DNA from 2 places in the Lysinibacillus sp. UBA6686 genome. Region 2 is predicted to be linked to the other one. Evidence: predicted binding sites of a transcription regulator. Region 2 holds the regulator's gene; the other holds the start of a gene.
The links. Region 2 encodes LexA, which represses DNA repair genes until DNA is damaged. Its sites were predicted from a motif close to CGAACATATGTTCG; they were not measured.
Positions count from the first base shown of each region.

Region 1: a site for LexA is predicted at 1,206-1,219, ahead of B2R82_RS12435 (YolD-like family protein). Genes of this name have one in related genera too.

Region 1 covers NZ_DKJS01000046.1:61,103-70,411, reverse strand. The annotation lists gene B2R82_RS12440 (hypothetical protein) at 1-791, opposite strand, end outside; gene B2R82_RS12435 (YolD-like family protein) at 1,234-1,500, shown strand; gene B2R82_RS12430 (Ger(x)C family spore germination protein) at 2,013-2,960, opposite strand; gene B2R82_RS12425 (DinB family protein) at 3,183-3,686, opposite strand; gene B2R82_RS12420 (DMT family transporter) at 3,773-4,645, opposite strand; gene B2R82_RS12415 (DUF421 domain-containing protein) at 4,918-5,604, shown strand; gene B2R82_RS12410 (hypothetical protein) at 5,765-5,920, shown strand; gene B2R82_RS12405 (OsmC family protein) at 6,110-6,562, shown strand; gene B2R82_RS12400 (hypothetical protein) at 6,990-7,574, shown strand; gene B2R82_RS12395 (suppressor of fused domain protein) at 7,944-9,005, shown strand; gene B2R82_RS12390 (DUF4259 domain-containing protein) at 9,281-9,309, shown strand, end outside.
Region 2 covers NZ_DKJS01000081.1:46,851-56,159, forward strand. The annotation lists gene B2R82_RS21970 (type II secretion system F family protein) at 1-734, shown strand, start outside; gene B2R82_RS21975 (prepilin-type N-terminal cleavage/methylation domain-containing protein) at 877-1,332, shown strand; gene pilM (type IV pilus biogenesis protein PilM) at 1,443-2,420, shown strand; gene B2R82_RS21985 (PilN domain-containing protein) at 2,417-3,010, shown strand; gene B2R82_RS21990 (hypothetical protein) at 3,007-3,696, shown strand; gene B2R82_RS21995 (prepilin peptidase) at 3,754-4,506, shown strand; gene B2R82_RS22000 (gamma-glutamyl-gamma-aminobutyrate hydrolase family protein) at 4,537-5,259, shown strand; gene B2R82_RS22005 (DUF4303 domain-containing protein) at 5,337-5,834, opposite strand; gene lexA (transcriptional repressor LexA) at 5,953-6,570, opposite strand; gene yneA (cell division suppressor protein YneA) at 6,735-7,049, shown strand; gene B2R82_RS22020 (YneB family resolvase-like protein) at 7,046-7,711, shown strand; gene B2R82_RS22025 (hypothetical protein) at 7,950-8,297, opposite strand; gene B2R82_RS22030 (hypothetical protein) at 8,484-8,825, opposite strand; partial or broken gene B2R82_RS24125 (IS3 family transposase) at 9,055-9,135, shown strand; gene B2R82_RS22035 (GNAT family N-acetyltransferase) at 9,238-9,309, opposite strand, start outside.

The DNA.
Region 1 (9,309 bases), on a different contig from region 2:
TGTTCTATCGTGATATTATTGGCAAATGTAAGGGAAGTTTTTTCGAATGATTGATTGGTCGGTGAATCCCAATAAATAATTTTATCGATTGCCAGTTGTATCTTATCATTTACAAAAAATTCATAGGGGATTGTCCTTGTTAAATCATTTGTTATGTAAATTTCCTCTAAGCCATAGAAGGGAAGAACTTGCTTCTGCTTCTCTAAAGGGAACTCGATAAGCTTTATTTGTTTTTTTGACAAATCAGCAACTTTTTCTAAGGATAGTGCAGGAACGTCTTGTTTAAATTTATTTTTGGGAGGAAATTGACCTATAGCTGAAAAAAAGGTCAGCTGACCATCCTGATTATATTTAATCTCAATAGAGCCAGATGGTGACACAGGAATACCCATAAAACATTCTTTAAAAAATAATCTTCCATTTCCTTCTTCCACTAATTGGAACTGCTCATTATAGGTAAGCCCAGTTTCCTCCTCAATCCATTGAATAATATCCTTTGTGGAAGTGCTGACAATTATGTTTTTTTCAGCAAAAGATTTGTTATCAACGAACAAGATACTTTTAAGCTGACCGGTATGCACATTTATATCGATAATTGCAGTTCCTGGTGGATTTAAATCATCCTCCTCAACCTTTTTAGCATGAGAAGGAAGCCACTCTGTAGTAAGTATATAGGTTGTATCTTCGAATATATCTAAGCTTCTACGGAATGACGAGGTATGTAAATAATAATTAGTTAATCCGAATTTTTCTTTTGTTGCAGTGATTAATGCCTGTATTTTTTGTTCCATATAATAACGCTCCTCGTAATAATCTTTTCAATCGTTATACGATAGTGCTATTGGAAAAGTTTCGAAATATAAAGAACAAAAATGCGTAATCATCAAAAAAAGCTGTAGCGTACGGTAGCGCTACAGCTTCAAGTGACCTATTTAGGTTAGTCAGTAAAGGCATTATAACATATAGTTCGAAAAACAAACAATAACAAAGCTAGGAGACTTCTGTATCTGCCGCTATGCTTTCAATACAAAAACATTTGTTGTTGTTTTGTTGCTGTCGCTACGCTTTCGCACAGATAAAACCATGTTGCTGTCGCTACGCTTTCGCACAGAAAAGAATTGCTGAATGAAGATAATTAACAAAAGGTAGTAAAATTATCTAATAATACTCTTGCCAAAATAGGAATGCTCGTTCTAATATAATGACAAACGAATGTTCTTATTCAAAGGAGAGATGAACGGGACTATGGCAATGTTACAATTAAAAAAAGTACATTTAGAGCGAGATGAATTTGAGCTTGAGGAAATAGCGTATGCATTAAGTGAGGCAAAGGAAGAAGGTAAAATTAAAGTTTTTATAGTCCATCAACAGCAAGAACCTTTAACAGGTATGGTGATGAAAATGGATGCAAACACCAAGTTAATTCATATTCAAAATGAAGCTGGGGACGTTTATAAGGTACACTTTTTGGATATTTTAGAGGTTTTGAGTGCTGAATAGAAATATATTTTCAAAGACAATTGAAAACAGTCATTGACTGTCCATTTCTATGTAGAGCAAAAGTTACCTTAGACATGATAATGTAGAGAAAGTGTACCGATAAAAGGGTCACTTGACCAGAGTGACCCAAGCCAACAAACCAGGAAGTGCAAAGCTAATTTGCTTTACACTACTATTAATATGTTTAATAGCTTTTTGTATCTAGTGAATTGCCTGAAAATTGAATAAAATAAAAATAGTAGAGACTACAAAAATGAATCAAATAAATATAAAGCCGGGTACATGTAAATAAGTACCCGGCCCTTTAAGCTATTCTTTAATTGTTTCATCAAACTTTTTTCGACCTGGATTTACTTTATTGACATAAATAGTGAGCTTACTAATAGAATCTTCTGTTAAAGGTATTTTCCCATTGCTCTCATATTTTTTCCACGCTTTAACGTTTTTACGATATAGTTTTTCAGATAAACGGAAAATGTCTATATCCTGTTTTAAGCCCTCTCGATAGGTTGTTAATATATCTTTTTTACTTGCTGTTTAATTTTTTTTCGAATTTCATTTCCAGAAACTTTTGTTTTAAAGCCATTTACAGTAGCATTAAATTTCACATTCACTTCAAAAGTGACTTGATTATTTTGAACAATTGGCTTTACATCAAGACTTATTTTTTCTAAATCTACTGTTAGGTAATCTCCTTCCTCGTCTAATTGAAAGGTAACGTCTCCTCGATTTTTTTGATCATGTATCCATTGAAGCCCTCTCGCGGCCTTCCCGTTAATAAAGCCTTTAAATCCATCTTTTGAAAGTACACCAACACCAGTAAAGGCAGTTTCCATTGTCTGTCCATTTGTAGTGCTCCAATTTCTGTTGATTGAAACAAAAGGAATACTTATTTCATGGCCAGGTTCATTTAAATTGATCACTAATGTCCGTAAATCAACAGGCTCTATCATTGTTTCTAATTCATTTGTATACAATGGATTACTTAGTTTGGAAGCCGTAAGAGATTTGTTGAATATTGGTGTAATTAGGAGAACTTCCTCAATAGGTTCTTTGGTAACGTAGGTCAATATTTGATATCTTGTTTCCCTATGCCGCAAAAAGCTGTCAATAATAGAGATGGCATTTTCGCTTTTCATAGCATCCTCAGAGAAAAGAATATAAGACATATGTCCCCAGAATACTTTTTGGTCAATGGAACGATATAAGTTAAAAAAGGCCTCTTCCATCGTTTCCCCTTTAGCACGACCAATTTCCGCTTGTATCCCTTTAGGAGCAGGATTCTCTGACTTGGCAACATTGGCGAAGTTAATTAATTGCATATAAATTTCATATTGATCATCTTTAAAATCAACACCAATGCCGAGAACATAGTACATTCTTTGAGGCTCGGAAACATCCCAGCAGCCAGAAAGCAGTAATGTAGCAACTAAACTTGATAGTAAAATAATTTTCTTCATGTATTCATCCCATTTTTTGAGGTACTCATACTTTTATGATACGTTTTTAGTTTAGACAAAAAATGTGAGGGTTATAAGCCTAGAAAAGTATTGTACGGATGGAGGGAAAATTACGATTCAAATCTTTTTCGGGTAATTGATTTCCTAAAGGGAGAAAAAAAGAATCTATTTTGAATAAAGACAATCAAAATAGATTCAAACATTTTGGTTTTGTTTTTTGAACTACATTTGTGGGGCTTCCATACCAAACTTTGCCCATTCCTCTTTTGCTGGACCATAAATACCTGGAACAGTTAATCCTGCCTGTCGCATAAGAACAGTTAATTGTCCTCTATGGTGACTTTGATGTTGAAGTAAGAACAACAATAGTGATCCATTTGGCATTTGTTGACCGATGAATTCAATACATTCTTCCATTGTTTGGTCAGACCATTGTGATTTTAATGCCTGCACAAGTGCATTGCTCGCCTGTTGGTAGCTGTCCGCGATAAATTGAGCCGAGGAGGGAACAGGAAAATCTTTAGCTGGCGCCTCAAATATTAAATTTGTATTGGAAGTTATAACCCGAATAGCCGTAACAATATGCCAAGCAATTCGACCTAATGTCCAATTTTGTGAAGTAATTTCCTGCTGAAGTGATTCATCCGTTAGATTATTGAGTAATTTTTGCGTGGCACCGGCTTCAAACTCCCAAGATTGCAAAAAATGATCTACTGTTTGGAACATAAAAATCCTCCCTTAAGTTAAACGTTATCTTTAATTATACTCTCTCTTGAGTGGAATGGAATTGTATTTTTTGTAAATTTTATTTATTATTCCTCTTTAATCACAAAAAAAACACCACTAAAAATTAACATTGTACCAAGCCAAAATGAAAATCCAATTATTTCATCTAACAGTAGCCAACCTAAAAAGGTTCCGACAATTGGCTGGAAGAAAAAGAATAATCCTCCACTAGAAGCATTCATTAATTGAAGCCCTTTGTTCCACAATAAAAAACCACCAGCAGTAGAAACAATACCTAAATAAATTAATCCGCCTGAAATTGTTGGCTGCAAAATACTAGATATATCTAAATATTTTAATCTAGGAACAACAACAGGCGTTAGTGAACACACAGCCACCAAAGATGTATAAGTAGTAGTAACAATCTGTGAATATTGCTGTGGAATTTTCTTCACTAAAACGGACATGAGTGCCCAAGTCAACGCGGCAACTAATAAGTAATATCCACCTAATTGCTGGCTAACATCGATTTGTCCATTTCCAACAATAATGCCAACGCCAATTGTTGCTAGTACAATGGAAAGACATTTTTGGAAGGTTATTTTTTCTTTCAAAATAAAGCGTGCAAACAGGACCATAAAAGCAGGTGTAGTGGATGTAATAATAGCACCCATTTGAGCAGTAGAAAGCATTGTACCCATTTCCTGTGTGACAATCGAGATCGTATTACCAATCAAACCAACAAGGAAAATCATTAACCAATCTCTTTTAGCAATAGCCCATGATTGCTTCATACAGATACCAATAGTAGCAAGTGTAATGACAGCAATCACATAACGAATCCACACAAGTTCCAAAGGTGGAATAACCTCTACAACTACTTTTACGACAACATACATTGCCCCCCAAATACTTGCTGCAAACGATAAAAAAAGGGCACCTATTATTTTATTATTCATGTTTTTTCCTCCGTTTTTCATAGAAATCTATGTCCTTAACGGAGAAAAACTCTTCTACCGTTAAGGAAGAAGAATTGTTGGTACATCCTGTTCAAATAACGGAGAAAACATCATGTAAATCAACTCCAATCTATTTATATTTTGGTTAATTATAAATTAAATGAACGAGTTTGAACAGAATTAGCAAATGACAATTAGATGCGAGTACTTGGATTTTTTACGTATTTTATTAAATATTTTAAGCATCCTATATTATAGATAGGAGTGAAAAAATGAAAGATGTAGGCTACTTACAAATAGCTATTGAAACCATGATAACCTTTTTTGTTCTTCTAGCCTTGACTCGTTTCTTAGGTAAAAAACAATTAAGTCAGCTGACTTTTTTTAATTATGTTACAGGGATAACAATAGGCTCCATTGCTGCAAACATGATTGTTCTAAGTACAAAAGATTATTTGAAAGATTTACTCAGTCTTGTAATTTGGTGTTTACTCACTATACTTATTGGTTATATCAGTCTTAAGTCAGGAAAAATTAGAGTAATTCTAGATGGTCAACCTACAATTGTAATAAAACACGGAAAGATAGACAGAAAGGCCTTAAAAAGAACAGGCATTAATATTGATGACTTAACAATGATGACTAGACAATATCAAATTTTTTCTATCGCCGAAATAGATTATGCTATTTTAGAACCTAATGGGACACTTAGCATTCTCAGAAAACCAGAGTTTCAAGGAGTACAAAAAAGAGATTTTAAAATTTATCCTACAGCTCCAGCTTTTATACCTATAGAAATCATAACAGATGGAAAATTATTATTGAGAAATTTATTAGAGGTTGGCAAAAGTATAGATTGGTTAAATAATGAATTAAAAAAGGCTAATATAAAAGAAATTGAAGAGGTATTTTTTGCTGAAATACAATCAGATGGAAGTTTATTTATACAGAAATTTTAGATCAGGATTCACTAGTTAATTAAATTCTGGTCATTTTAATATCGATAATGTTTTGTAGGCTATAAACTACATAAATCTATTTGTTAATCCCCAAATATTGCATGTGTAACAAGTATAAATCACTCTAAAAGGGAAAAAGTATAAATTGGAGGTGATTATTTTGACTGACAAAAAGCAAAAACAAAGAGCATTAAATCAAGAAGAATTTACAGAGGATTTGAGTCCTGATGATTTAGATGTACGTGAGGAGAATAATCTTACAAAAGAACAAAGTAAGAATTCAAATCAAGAGCAATATTCCAAACAAAAAGAATAGAATAATGATTGCTATACATTTTTAAGTAGTTCATGATGAAGTGACTATCAAGTTGCTTCGTCATTTTTGATTTTTGGATTGAAAATTAATAATTTTCAAAAAAGTATTGACTAAAGGGGGAGTTGCGAGTAGGATAAAATATATGTATTCTTATTGATTTAATAAGAATTAAAAAAGGAGAGATGTAAAATGGCGGTCACAACATTTAAGGCAAGTACATATTTAAAAGATAAAGTATTAGTAGAGGCCAATGTAAGGGGACATAAAATTATAATAGATGAACCAAAAGAATTAGGTGGAGATGACCAAGGTGCAAATCCTGTAGAACTTGTTCTTTCTGCATTAGGTGCGTGTCAATCCATAGTCGCAAGAATTTACGCAAATAAATTGAAGATAGATCTAAGAAATTTTTGGGTTGAATTAGAGGGAGATCTTGATATAGATGGATTTTTAGGAAAATCTGATGTAAGACCTGGCTTTTTAACGATTCGCTACACTTTTCATATAGAAACGAGTGCACCAGAAGAAAAGGTGGAAGAATTTAAAAAAATTATTGAAGCACATTGCCCAGTGGGTGATACGATTGCAAATACTGTTAATCTTGTTTCTTCAGGCATTGTTATTGAAAATACGATCGCTTAACTTTTTATGCTGAAAGATGATGGCTTCTTTGATATAACTTAGACTATTTTTCTATAGCTCTTGTCTCATTTAGGGACGAGGGCTTTTTTATAAGATCTTGAAAAGCGAAGAAGATGTTGGTATCAGTGGAATCAAGGAATCGGATAGAGAAAGTCACTCATTAAAAAATAATGAGTGATTTTTTATTGTACTCGGCAAAAAATATTGTAAAAACCGATTCTATCCTACATAAGCACATAACAAAATTCATATAAATAAAAATAAAATCTAAAAAATTTAGTAGTTATAGCTAGCCTATTCGCTTGACGAGTAAATCATGCTAAAAATTAAGAAATTCTTCAGATTCTACTAAGGAAAAATTTAAGATTACCTTTTTATACTTATAATATAAGGAAATTAACGAAACCATTTGAAGATTTAAAACGTATTGGTAGTAGTAAAGAATATTGAAGTAGGTGAGGAAATGTCATACACCATTTACATAGTACTAACAAAAACAGGTACATTATTATCGAAGGCTATCGGGATGTACACTGGAAAAGAAATGAATCATGCATCCATAGCGTTTGATGAAGAACTTTTTGAAATGTATAGCTTTGGGCGAAGGCAACTAAATAATCCGTTAAGTGGTGGTTTTTTGCGGGAAAATGCAGAAAGAGGACTATTTGAGACAGCAGATTGTGTCGTCTATCGTTGCAGAGTCTCGCATTATCAATACTTAGAAATGATGAAGATCGTCCGTTATATGTATTGGAATCGAGATCGCTATAAATATAATTTTATTGGCCTCTTTGGCGTGATGATGCAAAAAGAGGTTCGCAGAGAGCGTGCTTATTTTTGCTCGCAGTTTGTAGCAATGCTATTAAAGGTGGGAGGTTTAAAGATATATCAAAACCCTGCTTTAATGACGCCACATTGTATCGCTCAATTACCGTATTTAGAAGAAGTTTATGCTGGAAAGCTTGCAGACTATTTACATAATGTGCGAACGCCAGCTATGTTGTATGGCTAAAGAGAAATAATTGCCTAGCTATTTCTCATGATTCAGCGGGCATACAACTGCTCATTGAACCGTGGGAATACCACGGCAAATGGTTTAGATTATAAAGGAGCTTTTGGAATGAGCTAAAAAAATTGGGATGCCATTAACTGGATCGTAATTGATTACTATAAATCATTAACTAAATTATCCACTCAGGCAATGTTGATTTGCCTGAGGTTTTTTTAGTAATATTTACCTCACCTAGAATGAAAATAAACCTAGATACTGGAAAGCTGAAAATGAGTCCTATTCCTGTTATAGAGCTATCATAATATTGGTATTATAAAATACTAGATTAGTATGTTCTTATATTGAAACAACACCGAGGAGGATGGGTAGATGAGTGAAGAGGTTACAGCAGTAGGTTGGAATGCGATTGATCAAGCATTATTACAGGTGTACGGTGAGCAGGAGCCAAGCCATTATGGAACAATGATTCCATATTCACTAGGTGGAAAAGATCCTTTGGATGGGATTAGTGCCTATAAAAGTGAAACACCAATTCCACATTGGCATTTTGTTACATATGGTTTTTCGGAATTATATGAAAAAGAATTTGAAAATAAGGAGTACAGCGGTTATGGATTTGAATTGACATTTCGATTGGCGCGTAACGAGAACGAGGAGGAGCCACCTGCTTGGGCCCTAAATTTACTACAAAATATGGGCAGATATGTTTTTAATAGTGGCAATGTTTTTAGAGCAGGAGATTATTTAGATGCAAATGGTCCTATTTGTCTTGATGCCGATACGCAATTAACCGCGCTGGCCTTCACACATGATCTAGAGCTTGCTGAAATTGATACGCCAAATGGTAAGATGGAGTTTATCCAAATGGTGGGTATTACAGAGGATGAGTTAGAAGCGATGCAGACGTGGAATACACTTGGTATGCTAGAGGCGGGCATCCAACAAATACCAAACTATATCACTGATTTAACACGAGCTTCTTTGTTACAAAATCCACAAATTGCAGAGGCCGCTGAACAGGGAATGGAAAAAGAGGGCTCCAATACTGGCTTTCTTTTTGTAAGTCAACTGGCATGGCAAGTGGAGAAAAAGGGTTGGTTTAACAAACAATCTCATGTCATTCAGTTAGGGGCAAAGCAAGCAGATGTCATAAGTAAATTACTACGTGGACGAATTTTAAAAGACAGAAATCTTAGCTTAGTTGGTCAAAATATAACGATTATATTTAAAGCAGCTGATCAAGTAGGCTATCATGAGGACGAACAGGAAATTACGATTACATTGAACAGGGCAGCGGTGGATGAGCTAAGTAGAAAGCTAGTGCCGCAAGAGAGTCAATTTGAATTAACGTCTTTAGCTGGTGTCAGCTTTCAAATTTTGAAAACGCATATTAAAAATCAAGAAGGAGAGGTTGTGAAAACAATCGGATAAGATTGATCTCTTGCTAAAACTATCGTTTTTAGCGAGAGATTTTTCTCTAGGTTTGGAAAAAAGTTTGTGTGATTTGTAGCAGCATGTAGAGCATTTGAATAGCTAGTTCACACTGGAATAGGCGGTGTTCGCTTTGGAGAGGGAGGGACAGCCATTCGCTAGAAAAGATGAAGTTTTGTTTTAGCTCCTACTTGTAAAAAAGGAGCAATATTCTGATGGACTGAAGCCGTGTCTACGGTTTCATTAAACATCATAAATAAGGGAGGAGCAATAAAGTGGGAGCATGGGGCTACAAAGCTTTGGA
Region 2 (9,309 bases):
GCATTAAAAGGAAAATAACTTCGGCACTTACATACCCTGCGATTTTATCTATTTTAACAATTGGTGTTGGATTGTTTTTAATGGTCTTTATTGTACCAACCTTTATGGCTACCTTTAAGGATATGGATTTGGAGATGCCTTTGCTGACAGTAATTGTCGTTGGGATAAGTGATTGGCTTATCGCTAACTGGTATTTTGTGATTTTAGCCATGGTGATTATCGTTGTTGTCTTTAACCTTTTATATAAAAAAAATAAAGACTTTAATTATTCAATCAATATTACGATTTTGCGGATGCCTATATTTGGTCCATTAATGCAAAAAAGCGTCATTGCTCGGATGACCCGAACATTAGCTACACTATTCAGTAGCTCTGTGCCAATCCTAAATGCCTTAACCATCGTTGAAAAGGTTGCAGGCAATCCTGTTATTGCCAAGGTGGTTGTAGAGGCTCGTGATAATTTAGAAAAGGGTGGCACTTTATCCGAGCCGCTTGAAAAAAGCTGGCTATTCCCACCGCTTGTCTCACAAATGGCTGCTATCGGTGAACGAACAGGCTCACTCGATTATATGCTAGAAAAGGTAGCGGACTTTTATGAGGAGGAAGTGGATCGTTCAGTTGATACCCTGAAGTCACTTGTTGAGCCATTAATGATTTTAGTACTGGCGGCGGTAGTGGGAATTATTGTTGCAGCGATTTTCTTACCGATGTTCCAGCTATACGAAAATATGTAATAGTAGAATTTTTGATTAATTTTCTAGACTAATAGGCTAACACTTAATCAATATATTAGTGCAGTATTGAATTGCCTATCTTTAAGAAGGAAGTACGTGTCGACACACTTCATATAGAAAAAATATTAAGGAGGAATTGGGTATGTTCAAAAAATTATTGAACAAAAAGCTTTTGAAAAATCAGAAGGGTTTAACGCTTGTCGAATTATTAGCAGTTGTCGTTATTTTAGCGATTGTTGCTGCAATTGCTATTCCTGCGATTGGCAATATTATTGAAAATTCACGTTATACGGCAGTAAAGGCAGATGCAATTAATGTCATAAATGCAGCGAATTTATACTATACAGATACTCCAGATTCAACAGCTACTTCTGTAACTGCTGCTACTTTGAGGGAAAAAGGTTTTTTAAAGTCTACAGGTAAATTACCAGATACTGCATCTGTTGCAAAGGATGATCTTAAACTATCTACTATTGTTACAAAAGTATTTCCTTATAATATTGAATTTAATGGTACAACACTTGATGCTATTAATAAAGATACTAAAAAAGGTAGCGATATTAAAAGTGCCTATATAGTAGGAACTGAAACTAAATAATTGGTTTTCCTAACTTCCCCAGAAATGCGTACTACATGCATTTCTGGGTGGGAAATGGATGACTAATTAATTCACCTATGAAGTAGCTTAAAAAAAGGGGGTCTTTTCGCATGTTGAAGAGAAAGAAAAAATCGTATGTGTCCCTCGAATTGAAGGATTATGTTCTGCGTGCCATTGTGGCGGAAGGGCCTGATCCTTCACGTTGGCGGCATTATGAGCTGCCGTTAGCACATGGCATTGTTGAAAATGGCATTATCCATGATGAGGTCGCTTTATTTGAATCGATGAATCAAGAGGTCGCGAAATGGGCTGGCAAAAAACAATTGGCTCGAATGTTTGTGCCGGATATGTCTGTTCTTTTGAAAAGCTTTGATGTCCCTCATGACTTGAAGCCAGAGGAGCTTAGAGGCTATGCGGAAATGGAGATTGGGCACTCGATTCATCTCCCATTTCAGGAGCCCCTTATTGATGTTTATGATGCTGATCCGCTGGATGGGAAGGCACAATTATATGCCGCGCCCTCAGAGGAAGTGAATAAAATTGTGGCGATGCTCCTCGATATTGCACTGGAGCCAGAGGCAGCGGATATCCGTGCTCTTTGTAATATTCGTTTATTGCACCATTTGCAGCTATTGGAGATGGATAAAACCTATTTAATTGCAGAATGGTCTATTAATGAGCTGTCCATTAGCATATTTTCACAGGGCAATGTGGAATTTTTACGCTATCAGTCCATTGATACGAATATGGAGCAATGGGAAAGCAAGGCACAGGGCGAATATAGCTATAACTTTCAATATAATGGAGAGCTAGAGGATTACCGGATGATTGTTATGGATCAGGTGCTGGAAATTGATCGTATGATGAACTTCTTTCGCTTTTCTTTACATAAGGGTGAAAAATCTGTTGATGAGATTATTATTTTAGGGGACAACCCTTTATTACCTACCATTAGTGAGTTTCTACGTGCCAATTTAGGTGTTCCATTAACCGAGTTAAATGATCAGATGCTGCAGAAGAAGTTTCCACAGTTTACAAGAGCGTTTTCCTCCTTGCTTGGACTAGCCTTGAAGGAGGTTCACGGATGATTCCAGAAATTAACCTCTTACCGAAATTAGAGAAGCGGAAAACCTCGCCATTGTTGATTTATATTATTCTAGCAATTATTCTTATTATTTTAGCGTTTATGACCTATCTATTTTTTGATGCTAGGACAGCATTAAAGGATTTATCAGCAGAAGAGAGACGATTAGTGGAAAGACAGGAGCAGCTACGAAATGATATCGCCACAAAGCAAAGTCAAAATACAGGCTCATTAAAGCAATCTGTTCAATATGTACAAAGTGTTGCTTATCCCGTAACGCCCTTAATTGATGAAACAAATGCATTGCTACCAAGTCCAAGCTATTTACGTAGCTATTCATTTGGCACAAACCAAGTAACAATTGAGGCAGATTTTGAAACAATGACAGCTATTTCTAAATATGTCGAGCGTTTATTAGCAAGCCCTTATTTTACAGATGCCCAAATTGGCTCTATCACTAATTTTGACATTGAGCTAGGAGAGCAGGACAAGGACTTACCTGCTGAGGAAAAATTTAAGCAGATGCCTCGTTACTCTGTGTCCATTACAGCCACTATTGACTTTATGTATCTGGTAGGGGGACGAAGCTCATGACGAGATTACTAAATAGTAAGAAATCAGGCATACTATTGCTTGTCCTGTTGATAGCCTCCTTATTGTTTGCCCTCTATTATTATGTTATTTTGCCAAAGAAGGATGAGGTTCAAGCAAAGGAAGCTAGTATTCAAAGTCTGCAATCCGAGATTAAAAACTTAGAGCAATCCCTTGCCTCGTTTGATGAGCAGCTCGAGGTTCCGATGCAGGAAACTTTGGAGATGCAAAAAAAAGTGCCTAGCGTAAGAGCGGTTGAACAGATATTAAGGGATATGGTGGAAATTGAAGAGGTAACAGGTACGCGCATGGAGTCGCTAACCTTTAATAATTATGATGAGCCTGTGGCGGATGCCAATGTGGGTCAAACGAATACAGTTGCTGAGGCAGAAGCAAAAGTCAATGAGGAAAATCAAGAGAATACGGAAACTCCGCCTATTTCTACGATTGCTCAGGAAAACATTCCACCAGAGCTAAAGCTAGTAACCTTTACCTTTGATATTGGGGCCTTAACATTTGACTCAATGGTTACCTTTTTAAAAGAAGTGGAAAAGCTTGAGCGAGTGATGAAAATTGATACGATTAAAATGTCTCTTCCTGGTGAGAAAGAAAAGCTGGACAAAGAGGCGGATACTATCATTAAGGCTACTGTACAGATTACGACGTTCTATTACGAGGGACAAGAATAAAGATAGGCGCGCATACTTCATATGTATGGGCGCCTCTTAGTTTAGGAGGACATAAAAATGGAAATGGCTTATACCGTGACAGTATTTATTTTTGGGCTTGTTTTTGGCTCTTTTTTTAATGTGGTGGGCTTACGTGTACCTATCAAGGAGTCCATTGTGCGACCACCCTCACATTGCACAAATTGTCAAAGGCAGCTAACAGCCCTTGATTTAGTACCTGTATTGTCCTATGTATGGCTAGGAGGAAAATGCCGTAGTTGTGGACAGAAAATTTCTTGGATTTATCCTTTAATGGAGCTGATTACAGGGGTTTTATTCGCATTTGCCTATTGGAAACTAGGCTTTAACGTAGAATTTTTTGTAGCTATATTGCTGATATCATTACTCGTCATTATCGTAGTATCAGATTTTGCCTATATGCTTATTCCTGATAAAGTCCTGCTCTTTTTTCTCCCATTGCTTTTCATAGGACGTGTACTTTCACCGTTAACACCATGGTGGGATAGTGCGCTGGGTGCAGTTGTTGGCTTTGGCATATTATATAGTATAGCTGTCCTGTCAAAAGGTGGTATGGGTGGGGGAGATATTAAATTATTCTTTTTACTGGGGCTTGTATTGGGCACATTAAATACACTCTTAACGTTGTTTATAGCTGCTGTGATAGGGATGGTTGTTGGCATTATAGTGTTAAAGGCAAGACAGCAGGGCAGAAAGACACCAATTCCATTTGGCCCATCCATTGCTATTGCGGCTATGGTTGTCTATTTTTATGGAGATGCCTTGATGAATTGGTATCTTGGGTTATGGTAGGAGATAACTTGAAATTATGGAGGGGATAAAGTGAAGCCAATAATTGGCATAACGGCCTTTTTGGAGGATGATTTGTCAGCAAGATTAAATGCTGCCTACAGTAATAGTATTATCGAAGCTGGGGGCATTCCGCTCATTATTCCACCTGGTATAGAGGAGGATGTTGCACAAGCTTTGTCTTTGACAGACGGGTTATTGCTGTCGGGAGGCTGTGATGTCCATCCATTTCTCTTTGATGCAGAGCCTGCACCCAAATTAGGGAAGGTACACCCTGAAAGAGATTCTGTAGAGCTTGCTTTAATCGAGGCAGCCTTTATTCGCAAGATGCCGATTTTTGGTATATGTCGTGGCATTCAAATATTAAATGTTGCCCTTGGAGGCAATATTTATCAGGATATGGAGAGCGAATATCATAGTAAAAAATTATTAAAGCATATGCAGCAGGCAGCTCGGGGTGTTGCTACCCACTATGTTACGGTTACACCTGATTCATTATTAAACAGAATCACCGAGAAAGAGAAAATAGCCGTAAATTCCTTTCATCATCAAGCTGTCAACGTATTAGCTGAGAAATTAAAGGTTGCTGCCAAATCCAGTGATGGAATTGTAGAAGCAGTCGTACATGAAGATCACCCGTTTTGTCTGGCGGTACAGTGGCATCCAGAAGAGCAGGCGATGGCAGGAGATGAAGTGTCAAAGAAAATATTTACTGCTTTTATAAAGGCAAGCCTAACATTCAAATTAGAGGCATAGAATCCATTGTAAAGTGGATTCTTTTTTTGATAAAGGAAGATGGCGAAAAATTTTGTTCGATATCTTCGTAAAGGTATTTAATACTGCCAATTACGGATAAATGCAGGGAGTAGGGGGTGATTTGGATTACAACGCTTTGCTGACGTTAGCTCCAATATTTCATCCTGGTCATCATCAGTCACCGAAATAAAAACAAAAATGCTTTCGTCGATAATGCCCTCCTGCTTCAATTCATACATCGTATCACTCATTGCTTGATGAAGCATCTCTTTATGTTTAACAAATTCCTCGTCTTCGATATGCAATATTGTATCTAATAATTCACGACTTACCTTTTCGAGCATATCCGTTTCATCATAATGTAAATATTCATCCTTTAAAAAACGATAGTTTTCGGGGTCGTCCTCATAGTTCTGACCAATTTCAATAAGTGATTTTTCGGTTCCCATTGTTAAATAAAGGCTTCCACAATCACCATCTGTCACTAAAACAGCCGCATAAATTTGTTCATCGTATAAGGAGCTATACATTGTCGTATAAGCCTCTTGTACAGCCTGCTTAATTTTTTGTTTCAAATGGATGCACTCCCTATGTAGATCGTATTTTGTTCTATGTCTCAAATTAAGAAAAAGAGGTATATGCTCATCAGGGAACATATCAGCCTCTTAAAATCATCCAAAAATTTTATATTTTTTAGTGCACTCGACGATAAAGGCCTACAACTTGTCCTAAAATTGAAACTTGATCGACAATAATTGGCTCCATTGTGGAGTTTTCAGGCTGTAAGCGGAAATGATTTTTTTCCTTAAAGAAACGCTTAACCGTTGCTTCATCCTCTTCTGTCATCGCCACGACAATATCCCCATTATCTGCTGTTGATTTTTGCTTTACAATAACTAAGTCTCCATCAAGTATACCAGCTTCAATCATGGATTCACCCATAATCTCTAGCATAAATAATTGATCCTCACTTGTCCCATAAGTATCTGGCAGCGGGAAATACTCTTCGATATTTTCAATAGCTGTAATTGGAGAACCTGCTGTTACTTTACCCACAAGAGGGACGTGAATAACACTTTGCTTTTGGATCGAGTCTTCTGGCTCCAATATTTCAATGGCACGAGGCTTTGTTGGGTCACGGCGGATAAAGCCCTTTTGTTCTAAACGAGCTAAATGTCCATGAACTGTTGAGCTTGAAGCAAGTCCAACTGCTTCGCCAATTTCACGTACAGATGGTGGATACCCCTTTGCGCGTACTTCTTCTTTAATAAAGGCTAAAATGTCTTCTTGTCTTTTCGAAACTTTTTTCATGATTGCTCACCTCTTTTTTCTTTTATTTCTACTTATTAGATAGTATAGCAGAATGCGAACACTTATGCAAACATAGGTTCGAAAAGTGTTTGACAAAAACATTTGTTCGCACTATTATAAGAACATACATTCCGAACAAACATTCTAGAAAAGAGGTTATAATGATGAATTGGTTAAAGAAAAATCCGCATATCTCCATTTTATTAGGGGCTTGCTTACTGTTTACAGGATACCTTTACATAACAGATCCTGGTGAGGTGACTTACAAGGAAATACAAGTCGAGCATGGCGATAGCCTATGGTCGTTAGCTGAGCAATACCGTGGTAAAATGAGTAAGGAAGACTGGATTAAATTAGTAAAGACAGAAAATGAATTACCTGATGTTCAAATTATTGCAGGTAAATCATTAGTCATTCCAGTGGTGGGAAACCAAGCCAATCCCATAAACTCTATTGAAATTGCGAGAAATGAACCATGATAAATAAACAACAATCGGCTGTAATCTATTGCCGCGTGAGTACAGAAAAAGAGACACAAAGTTCCTCGCTTGAGCGTCAGCAGGAAGAATTAACGCGCTATGCCAAGGAGCAGGGTTACAATATAAAGGGCATTTTTTTAGATCAGCATAGTGGCTATGATGTGGAGCGAGATGGCTTACTCGAAATGCTTGATTTCATTAAAGAAAAGAAAATTCATGCATTATTTGTCCAGGATGAAACTCGCTTAGGACGTGGGAATGCCAGAATGGCTGTGCTGCATTTATTGCAAAAAACAGAAACAGATGTTTTCTCCATGCGGGATGCAGGACCTGTACAATTAAATGAAATGGATACGATGCTGCTAGAAATATTAGCGATCGTAGAGGAATACCAGCGTAGAATCCATAATGCTAAAATACGGCGTGGTATGCGTCGAGCGGTGGAAAAGGGCTATAGACCTGAAAATAATTTATCGAATCGTGGAAATCCAAATGGGCAGGAGCGAAAAGAAGTCCCGATAGAGGAAATTATTAAGCTTCGAAACAAAGGCTTTACATTCGAGGAAATTGCCATGACGCTTCGAGGCTTAGGCTTTGATGTCAGCAAGGCAACAGTACATCGAAGGTATCGGGAGCATCAGGAAAAGGTAATAGGTGAATAATGGAAGGTCAGTGGGAGTTTTTATCATCCCACTGATGAAAGAGAAGAGCATGATTAATACAAGCTCTCAATTATCACATTATCGGGTAGTTTAAATGGATTTTCTTGAAATGTATTGTATAGTTAATTATACAGACATTGATTGAAAACGAATAATGACAAAAAAGCACCCATTCAACTAAATAGGTGCTTTTTTCATAAATGTTAAATTGGTATCATGTGATTTTATTGATGTTTCTTTACTTTCTAAAAAAGTGGTGTACTCTACTTCCAAACTCGACATAGGAATTATTTACTTGTGAAACATTTTGGTTTTGAAATGTTTGGTTGCTGTTACCAGTTATAAATATTGGCACAATACACAATGGACAACTACCATCATCTTCAATCATAGAACCACACAGTGAGCAATACTTGTCTTCAAGCTCACCTGTTTGATTAACTTTGTCCTCCAAAAGATGTAATTCCAATGAAGACTTCAAATCGTTAGGATTAGTTATTGCTGATGACTTTTCTTTCAAAGAATCATTAAATACTGTTGCAAATAAAGAAGTCTTTATTGGAACAGTAGCTACAACGTTATTCATTTTGCTGTTTGTAAAAATATTAAATGTACTGAAATTATTAATGTTTATAAAATCCACCTCATATTCCGTACCAGTTATGAAAACTTCATGTATTTTTAATCCATGGTATCATTTTTGGTAAAAACTGTTTTTTAGAAAACATCAATTCAAAACTTACATTCTCATCTACACGTAATGAGAGTCTAGTTAAGGACAAAGACAGAGGGTATTTACTAATTTACCACATGGCTTACAATATACCTTGTATAAAGGGCCCCCACATTTGCTATGAAAACCAACATATTTTGTTTCTTTTAGAGTACCAACATGGTTACACACAGCAAAAACGGTAATTTGTTCATCTCCAGTTATACTATCATGTACAAAAGCATCATGTTCGTGTTCTTCAATTGAATTTTCTGTGAATAAAGTGGAAGAAAAATCCTCCATTAGTTCTTGATCTAACTCAGATGCTGATGCTTTCCCCATAATCCCAAATACAATAAATACGGCAAATAATGCTGTCAAGATGGTGATTATCTTCTTCATAATCCTAGCTCCTTTTTGTTTTTTTAGGAATTGTACAAAACCTTAGTTATATAATAATACATTCCGGAAAACAAATAAATGGTAATTTAGTTATTTATTTGTTAATTAATTATATAATTCAATTTTTATAAATTTGTAGGTAAATTTTCACCCTCATATTGTTCAGTGAATAGCACTAATAATTGACGATAATATTCATAGAAGAAAATATGAATATCTCGAAAAATGAAACAATGAACGAATTAAACAAAAACTGGCTGGCATGAGTCCAGTAAAATACCGAACGTATGCCAGCCAATTAACTGCATAATAAAATTCTAACTCTAAGGGGGCCCAAAAGGTTTCTAGTGCATTTAGTATTTATCTTTATTGGTAAATTGTTAGAAGTCACTATCATATTCACTTTTATTTGCTATACCCACTCCTCACCTAAAACAGCATAATAGTATTCATCCCACCATTCATCACCATTCGGGATACATTT